Regions from separate parts of the Bacillus sp. URHA0034 genome, predicted to be linked through region 2. Evidence: riboswitches for the same ligand, from Rfam matches in the RefSeq annotation. Region 2 holds a riboswitch; each other region holds the start of a gene.

Region 1 (2,203 bases), 2.1 Mb from region 2:
ATCGCTATCTTTACTCGGTTGTTAAAGAAGGGGATACTGGAGGTATTGCAGCATTCTCCATTGGGGATTCAGGTTCACTGACACCGATTAACAGCCAAGTATTAGATGGGGCACCACCTTGTTATGTTAGTGTAGACAGCAAAAACCGCATGGTGTTTGGTGCCAATTATCATAACGGGCTTGTGCAATCACATCTCATTAACCAGGAGGACGGAGCGGTTTTACCATATGCCTCAATTAGAGAGCATGAAGGCTCTGGGCCTGATCCAAGGCAGGAAAAGCCTCATAGCCATTATTCAGAACTAACGCCTGATGAAAAATATCTAGTAGTGTGTGAGTTAGGAATTGATGCTGTTATTACATATGCAGTCGCTGACGATGGCACGCTTACAAAGGTAGACCTTTTGCCTTTAAAAGCAGGCAGCGGCCCTAGACATCTTGTCTTTCATCCCAATAGGGACATGGCTTATGTCATGACAGAGTTCAGCTCTGAGGTGATCGTGTTAAATTATCATCCAGAAAGTGGCCGTTTCAGTGAGGTTCAATATATTTCTACATTACCTGAGGATTTTAAAGAAAATAATCAAGGCAGTGCGATTCATATTTCGGCGAATGGACGTTATGTTTATGCGGGGAATCGCGGGCATAACAGTATTGCGGTGTTCAGTGTGGATCCCGGAAATGGTGAGCTTACGTTTGTTGAGCATACTTCGACTGAAGGAGATTGGCCACGGGATTTTGAGATTGATCCGAGCGGGAAGTTTGTGGTGGCTGCGAATCAGGAGTCAGGTAATGTGGTGTTGTATGCAAGAGACGAGGTTTCTGGTCGATTGACATTGATTACTTCTGATATTACGGTACCTTATGGGGTTTGTGTGAAGTTTTTAAATTATTAACCGTACTTAGAAAACAGCTTAACTAATTGTTTAACAATTGGTTAAGCTGTTTTTTTGTGTTATAGGGCATTTATGTACATTTCTCCTTAATGAAAATACTGCGCATTGTGGCAGAATTTTTATAGTACATTGTGAATATTATGAAAAATTACCGCGTAGTACCCCTAATGGTTTGTTTAGTATTTCGAACGCTATAATCTGCTTTTTAAAATTTTCTAAGGAATATTACTTAGGATTTGATATAAAATCCCTTATTTCATCAATGGAAAGTCCTAGATTTTTAGCTTCATTAATTAGTGCTAACCATTCACTATCTAGTTCTTTTTCAGCATTAGTTAATACGGACACAATTTACCCTCCTAAAAATGTTACTATTTTTTAGGTAACTCAGCCATCCTAGTTAAAAACCTTAGACCTGTAGCTTTGCGTCCCATTCTTTCGAATGGTTTGCCTTTATCTTGTATAGTATTAAAGTGTTAGAGTTTTAAAGCATTAAATATTTAAATCACTATACTAATAGTACTATAGTCTTCTTTCAATCTAAATGAAAAAATTTCCAAAACTTTCGACAAATTTTGTAAATTACTTAGTAGTAGTTAAGAAGTTTTAAAACACATTTCTCACAAGTAACCTGACCTAATTCAATGAATTTAATTTTTCTCAGGGTTTTCCTTTTAATTTTTCTTTCCGAGTTAAATTCTAGACCACACACACAACAGTTAGAGTCTTTCACTATGTGTACCTGATCTCTTTCTTCTATTAATGGATAGATCATGACTTCCCTTCTTTTCTAGGTATTTGTTCCTAACAAAGAACAATATATGTTCATTATAAAGAATATGTAGAATTTTGTAAATAAAATTGCAGGATTTTGTTTTACTACCTGGGCATCTAAATTATTGTTCTTCATAAAGAACAATGGTAATATAAAAATTAGATGATTATAAAAATACTAGGAGAAGGAAAAAATGAGTGACCAACGGATTGAGAAGAAAAACTCACAAAGAGAACCCACTTTATTTAAATTACTACTAATTACTTTATGGGGACTATTTTTATTATTAAATACATGGACGGAAAGTATCGAGAAGCTAATGTACCTACATACCTTCGGATTTAAATGGATACCTAACCCTGACTTTTCCTCATTCCTTATTTTTAATGATATTACATTGGTTCATTCTGAATTTATTAAAGTAAAATCAGGCCATTTTATTGGTTTTGGAATATTGGATTTTCTTCTTTTCACCTTAATAAAAAATCATAAATACTCCGTTGGATTAGCTTTGTCTTTTGCTTTTATCACC
Region 2 (2,203 bases):
TTTCCTTAAAAATTCATCAACGAATTCTTCTATTTCCCACGTGGTGATTCCTGGCTTAATGAGTTTAGCGATTTCCTTATGACAGGCTGCAAGTATTTCTCCTGCCTTTTTCATTGCTTCAATTTCACGTTGTGATTTTAATACAATCATCTGATTCCCTGCCTTTTTGATTATATTTATGTACATTCAGATTATTCGTTATAGTGTTGATTAGAACATTATTCTTTCATACTATAATGGCAACAATTTAATATTAACGCTATTGAGTCTTTTTTTCAAAACATACCTTCAACAGGTCCTAGGTCTAGGAGATTATTCACATTGTTCATGATATTGTAATAATAGTCCGTTCTTAATATGGTACTTGTTCATACTTTTTGATAGAATATATGTAAAGAATCTGTCCGATTAAAACATAATGACACTAGTTATCGGAAAAAACTAAAATGTAGGTGTGTGAGACTGAATGATTGGTGATCGCGTTAAAAAATATCGTTTAGAAAAGAAGATGTCACTATCCGAACTTGCTGAGCAAGCGGGAGTTGCAAAATCTTATTTAAGTTCATTAGAAAGAAACTTACAAAAAAACCCTTCTATTCAATTTCTGGAGAAAATTTCCGGCGTATTAAATCTTCCTGTCGAGCATCTAATTCACGAACAAATCAATAAGGATGATTTAGATACGGATTGGATGAATCTTGTCAAAGAAGCCATGAATTCCGGTGTTTCAAAAGAGCAATTCAAGGATTTTCTCGAATTTAATAAGTGGCGGATTAATCAAAATAATAATGAATAAAAAAAGCATTCTACAAAAGCGTTTATTTTTGTAGAATGCTTTTTTTTAATATGTAGCTGATGATTTTAAATCATCGTGAGTAAGAAAATTGCGCACATCCTCGATGGAGAGTCCAATTTTTCTTGCCTCTAAAATGAGCTCCATCCATTCCTGATCAACAACATCCAATTCTTTTTCAGTAATCACCATTCTACTCACTCCCAAAATACCGCTGTATTCCAGGTAACCCGGCCATCCTAGCAGCTGCTTTCCTGCCTTAGATCCTCGGCTTTGCGTCCCTGCTTTTCAACAGGTTTGCCCTTTTCTGCTTTCCCTACTTAAGTAATGTGATCTTTTTTCCAACCGTTTATATCTAGGTCTTTTTACTTAATCATTTGTGATATGTTCATTATATCGATTACCACAATTGGAATGTGTTGTTTTTTGTCATTTTTTACTAATTTTCTAGCAACTTTTTAAATTAAATTCCCCTATAATTCTACAAATAACCACATTTCATTTACAAATTTTCCCTAATTTGTTTATGAAGGTTAAATTTGTCTTAATTATAAACAACAGGTGAATATGCTTAAAATAAAAAAATTCAAAAAAGGTGTGAATGTAAAATGACCTTAATTCATGTTTTGAATTTTTCGATTCCTATTGCCTTTATGGTGGTTGCTGGCTTTTTATTGGACAGAATGTGCAAACCTGTTGAACAAGAAAAAAAGCTGGTGATGAGTAGTTCCTACTGCACCAAACCAACTATATTATTTATTTATTTTACGCTGTATGTTTAACTCATAGTTTTTAAACAGGGAAGAATTTGTTTTTACTCCTCTTTTTGCCATTAACTGATTAAACCTTAGCAGCTTTTCATTTAATTTTCGTTGAAGATTCTCCCTTTCATTATCATCACATTTTTTCAGTAAATCCTCAATAACCACCATTTCTTGACGTATGCGTCCTTCATCCTCTGTATAACCCGCATTTTTCATTATTTTATAAGCCATACGCAAGTCCTCAGGAATTGCGGATAAATCCTCAAGCTGCATGGGTTTGCCCAGGCCAGGCAGTGAATCAAATTCGCCATCTTTATACGCTTTTTTTATTCGGTCTTCTGACAAAATCTGAAAAAAATCCATAAGAAATGCCTCCTTTTCGCTCTATTGACTTTTTTTAATTATACCAACTGCAGCACTATAGTTAAATTGGAAAAATGATTCCAATTTATTTTTAGGAATGTTGGGGGAAACTACATGCGAAGACGAAAGGAGTGTTAACTTTGGCACGTGGAGAACATTTTGAACACAAAAAGAAAAATCATCCAGGTAATTTCCCAAAGGACAGCCTAACAGAAAAGCATGTAAAGGAAGCCATTGGAGATGAAGAATTAATTGTTACTCAGGAAGCTTTTAAGAATAGAAT
Region 3 (2,203 bases), 1.8 Mb from region 2:
CCGACCAAGTTTTGAGAAAACCATTGAATGATCCCTTCTGCCGTTAAGAGCCATTTGAAGCCATTTTGATTATAGATTGGATAAACAGAATACATTTTACGGTTAATGACGGTAAGAATATCCTTTAATTTTGCATCTTCAAAATAATAAAAAACTGGCTTAGTAGCAATGGAAAGGGCAGGCCTTGGTTCATTAATCTTGGAGGCTATCGTTTCAATTTTCTCGACTACGCTCAGGTGTGGTTCAGCAATATAAAACCCTTGTTCAACTTTGTCATGAACAATCGAGTTTCTAAGTCTGCCGAATATTTTTAAATCATCATAATGTTTTCTTATGATGGAATGCATCGGAAAACCTAATCTTAGCAGTTCCGTGTATTTGTCAGTTTTTGCATTTTTAATATTTTTTTGCAGCCAAGTATGAATTTTATTAAAAGCCACTTCAAAACGTTCAGATAATTCATTATCTGTTATTGTTGTCATGCTCTAAACCCCTCTTTTATGTCTTATTAAATATGAATGTTTGATACTATTTTATCTATATACCCAGAATAAAAAAGGAGGAGTCCTAATGATCTAGGAACTCCTGCTTTTATCGTCAATTATCTTGTTCTATTGTCTACAGATTTAATAGGGTCTTACGCTTTTTTCGATCATAGAGTTCTAAAGCAACTAAAAATAACTTTCTTTTCATTAATTCCTGTTCCAACAATCTTAAGTTTTGGTCCCACTTATTTAGTATGCTTACTACATATGCCTCTACGATATTTTCGTCACTAACTTCCTCCAATTCTATATCTAGTGCTTTTTCATAAGTAAGAGCAATCAAAATATAAGCCTCCTAAAATATATTCTATTTTAGGCAGCTCAGCCATCATAGTTTGAAACCTTAGACCTGTAGCTTTGCGTCCCAATCTTTCGAGTGGTTTGCCTTTATCTATCAAATGTTTTAACTAATTAAAGTAAATTAATTATATTACATATATTTCAAATGTTTCAAAATAAAATCACACAAATTTCGACATTAACAGAAAAATTTGAAAATCAATTGGAATTGATTGAAAAAGGAAATATCTTCATGGTTGTTTTTTAGTATATGTAGCTGTACAAATTTATAGTATTGCGATTATAGTAAATTATGATATTATTTTAAAAAAAGAGAGGGGTTATCAAATGAATACAACATACTCACCGACAGCATCAACGAAAACAAGAGCTCTAGTCATCAATGCACTTTTCATCGCATTAACCCTAGTGGCTACAATGTTTATCAATGTAAAGCTCCCCATTATGAGTAACGGAGGACTCATCCATCTGGGTAACGTACCTCTTTTTATAGCAGCCTTGGTTATTGGTAAAAAAACAGGAGCCATCGCAGGCGCTTTTGGAATGGGCTTATTCGATTTAATCTCTGGCTGGGGAGCATGGGCGCCGTTTACCTTTATCATTGTAGGTGCAATGGGCTTTGTAGCCGGTCTTATTTCTGAAAAGGTACCGGGTAAAAGGATCCTGGTCCATTCACTAGCTGTTGTCGCTGCACTGATTATCAAAATCGTGGGCTACTATTTTGCCGAAGTGATCCTTTATGGTAACTGGGTTCAGCCATTCGGCTCCATCCCTGGAAACTTTTTGCAGGTCGTCATTGCCGGTATCATTGTCGTCCCTCTTGTAGGACGCTTACAAAAACGAGCTGGAACGATGTAGTTCTCTGTTGTAGTACCCGTTCTCGCAGGTATAAAACCAATAGTCGCAATAAAAAAAGCGGAGTAATTCATAAATGAATTAGCTCTGCTTTTTTATTGACTCGTGGCTTTCTAATGTAAGACAAATCTGTTACCGTGAAGGTAACGTAACATTTCAGCACTTCTTCCTTGATCCACCATCCTTAACATTCTACCCGAACGAAATAAAAGCTGCCATTGCTTGGCAGCTTCTTTCCTGTTAGTGATAAGCAAGTCCACAAGAACAACGATTTTCTCCAAATAAAACATGATAAGATGCCGGGAATTCCTGATTGACTCTTTGGACTTCCCTAGCAAATTCCCTGCTATCCTCTGGTACCGGCGACAGTGCATCCGCTTTTTCTTGGGTGTCAATATTAGCACCCGGTGGAACGAAACTGTTCGGTGGGATGCGAACGCCATTTGTTACGACCGCATTATAAGAAATGAACGAGCCTTTCCCGACAATTGCATTATAAACAA
Region 4 (2,203 bases), 1.4 Mb from region 2:
CATTTGCGTCGAATTCTAAGAAGTTATGAAATTGAGTGTTTGGCTTATCTTACATGATATTTATGAAAAAGTATTTCTACTACAAAACAAAATGTAATAGAAGTTTCATCCAACCGAAAACTGCAATCCATAACGGAACACTTAAAGACGTACCCCACAATAATCCAACTAATAGATTTCCTTGCTCGTCCATAATTATCCACTCCTATTAATAGTTGTAGACCTCCATTATGCATTTCCAATGTGTTTATACTACTATAAATGAAAACGGTTACAATATCAATGGGGTAAATTGTGGAATCTTGAAAATATTATTGTAGGATTTTGGGGAGCTAAGGGACGGTTCTCCTGCTTCTGAGCAGGAGAACCGTCCCTTAGCTTCGTAACTTAATTTGATTTTAATAGGAATTTAATAGTTTTTAATCTGTTAGTAATAGTTTGATAACATTCCTCCATTATGATTATTACCATAGCAATACGAGGAGGACTATTTGCAAATGATTAAATCTAAATTAATGGGGATAATTTGTTATCTCCGTAAACATCATAAATATAGCTACTATACAGATAAGTGTGTAACATGTGGAAAGACAAAAGATCATGAAATCCCACGAAACTAAACAAATTCAAATTCAAATAACTAGTACCACTGAGGTAAGTAATGTTAAAAGGAATTCCATTACTAAGTGGAATTAAAAAGCAGGCATAAAGGGTCGTTGAAATACGACTTTTTATGCCTGCTTTTTTTCAGTAGGTGTAAATTCTGCCAATTTCACATTCGACAAATCCCGACATGACAAATCTGTTAATATAACTTTGTTACTAGTACTAAAAGGTCGGAAAAAGGCAAACTATATCGAAAGATTGGGACGCAAAGTCACAGATCTAAGGTAATTTTTACTAGGATGGCTGGACTGCCCGGCAAGATAAGGGGAGACTTTTTAGTGTATAAGATTTTTAATGTTTTGTTGTGTGCACTGTTAGTAGTGCAGTTCATTCCTGGATTTGGAGGGACCATCGTTAAGGCATCTGCTGAAGCTGATCTCGTGAACGATGATTTTGAAGCTTCTGATTTGCCAAGCAGCCCAACCAATGTTGCAACAGGAAAAATTGGCAATTATAATGTGTCAATTACAAGTAACAAAGGGGCATCCTGGGTATTTAATCCTAGTGCCAACTATATACAGGTGGCAGATGACCCGCTGCAAGTGAACCACAAGGTTTTAAAGATAGTAGACAATCAAGGTAGTGCTTCCGACCAAGGTGGGTCCACCCGAATCTATAACAACAGTTTTACAAAGCAAACAACGGGAACTGTTGTGGTTGAATATGATTTTATGGGTGACACATTTGGTTCAGGTACTCCATCCAACCGTTTTAGATTGACAAACGCCGGTGTGAATACGGCGATGGTGTCACTTGAAACTTACGGAAACAAACTAATCTATCGTACGTCTGACTCTACTAATCAAACTCCGACTCTAGTAGAATCTTTACAGCCAAAAACTTGGTATCATGTAAAAATCCAGGCAGACCTGGATCAGCAAAAATATGATGTTTCAGTTAGCGGTGGTGCAAATGCTGAGCTTAAGGGCTTACCATTCTATCAATCTGTAACAGATTTTGGAAACTTCGATGTTAACACAGGAAATAGCTCTACATCGACGATCTACTTAGATAACGTTCATATTTATAATGTACCATCTATGACAGAAGTTTCGACTGTTCAAACTGTACCAGTTGCTCCAACCGGATTAGGCGCGTCTGCGGAAGATACAGCTGTTCATCTTTCGTGGAATCCCGTAAGCGATGCGGCTTCTTACAATGTGAAAAGAAGTACAAATGCAGCAGGTCCATTTGATACCATTCAATCAAATGTAACAGAAACGGCCTACCAGGATTCTAGTTTGGAAAATGATACTACTACTTATTATTATGTGGTTAGTGCTGTCAATGAAGCTGGTGAAGGAACAGAGTCGTCTGTCGCTTCTGTGAAGACCGGAACGGTGCCTGTTGAACCTCAACCGGAAGTAGCTCAGGAATATCTTGTCAATGATTCTTTTGATGGCTCTGAATGGCCTACTGCGCCAACGAGCACAACATCTGGGAATATTGGCAGCTATGCCGTTCAAATAACCAGTAATAAAGGTACTGCCTGGGTGTTTAATCCGAACGACAATTATGCACAAGTTGTAAGTGATCC

The links. Region 2 has a riboswitch for cyclic di-GMP ahead of ACZ9EE_RS11360 (anti-repressor SinI family protein). Riboswitches for the same ligand answer to the same signal wherever they lie in the genome.
Region 1: linked by a shared signal. The riboswitch ahead of ACZ9EE_RS21270 (anti-repressor SinI family protein) and the one ahead of ACZ9EE_RS11360 (anti-repressor SinI family protein) in region 2 are both predicted to bind cyclic di-GMP.
Region 3: linked by a shared signal. The riboswitch ahead of ACZ9EE_RS03120 (hypothetical protein) and the one ahead of ACZ9EE_RS11360 (anti-repressor SinI family protein) in region 2 are both predicted to bind cyclic di-GMP.
Region 4: linked by a shared signal. The riboswitch ahead of ACZ9EE_RS17950 (pectinesterase family protein) and the one ahead of ACZ9EE_RS11360 (anti-repressor SinI family protein) in region 2 are both predicted to bind cyclic di-GMP.

Annotation. Positions count from the first base shown of each region.
Region 1 is NZ_JBWCDK010000002.1:3,999,557-4,001,759, reverse strand. Features, by position in the region: gene ACZ9EE_RS21275 (lactonase family protein) at 1-896, shown strand, start outside; gene ACZ9EE_RS21270 (anti-repressor SinI family protein) at 1,122-1,244, opposite strand; cyclic di-GMP riboswitch class I at 1,275-1,358, opposite strand; gene ACZ9EE_RS21265 (VanZ family protein) at 1,865-2,203, shown strand, end outside.
Region 2 is NZ_JBWCDK010000002.1:1,947,517-1,949,719, forward strand. Features, by position in the region: gene map (type I methionyl aminopeptidase) at 1-150, opposite strand, end outside; gene ACZ9EE_RS11355 (helix-turn-helix domain-containing protein) at 467-796, shown strand; gene ACZ9EE_RS11360 (anti-repressor SinI family protein) at 842-985, opposite strand; cyclic di-GMP riboswitch class I at 1,015-1,105, opposite strand; gene ACZ9EE_RS11365 (DnaJ family domain-containing protein) at 1,546-1,920, opposite strand; gene ACZ9EE_RS11370 (hypothetical protein) at 2,052-2,203, shown strand, end outside.
Region 3 is NZ_JBWCDK010000002.1:187,508-189,710, forward strand. Features, by position in the region: gene ACZ9EE_RS03115 (CBS domain-containing protein) at 1-482, opposite strand, end outside; gene ACZ9EE_RS03120 (hypothetical protein) at 619-828, opposite strand; cyclic di-GMP riboswitch class I at 858-941, opposite strand; gene ACZ9EE_RS03125 (ECF transporter S component) at 1,173-1,703, shown strand; gene ACZ9EE_RS03130 (LbetaH domain-containing protein) at 1,941-2,203, opposite strand, start outside.
Region 4 is NZ_JBWCDK010000002.1:3,304,770-3,306,972, forward strand. Features, by position in the region: cyclic di-GMP riboswitch class I at 836-922, shown strand; gene ACZ9EE_RS17950 (pectinesterase family protein) at 945-2,203, shown strand, end outside.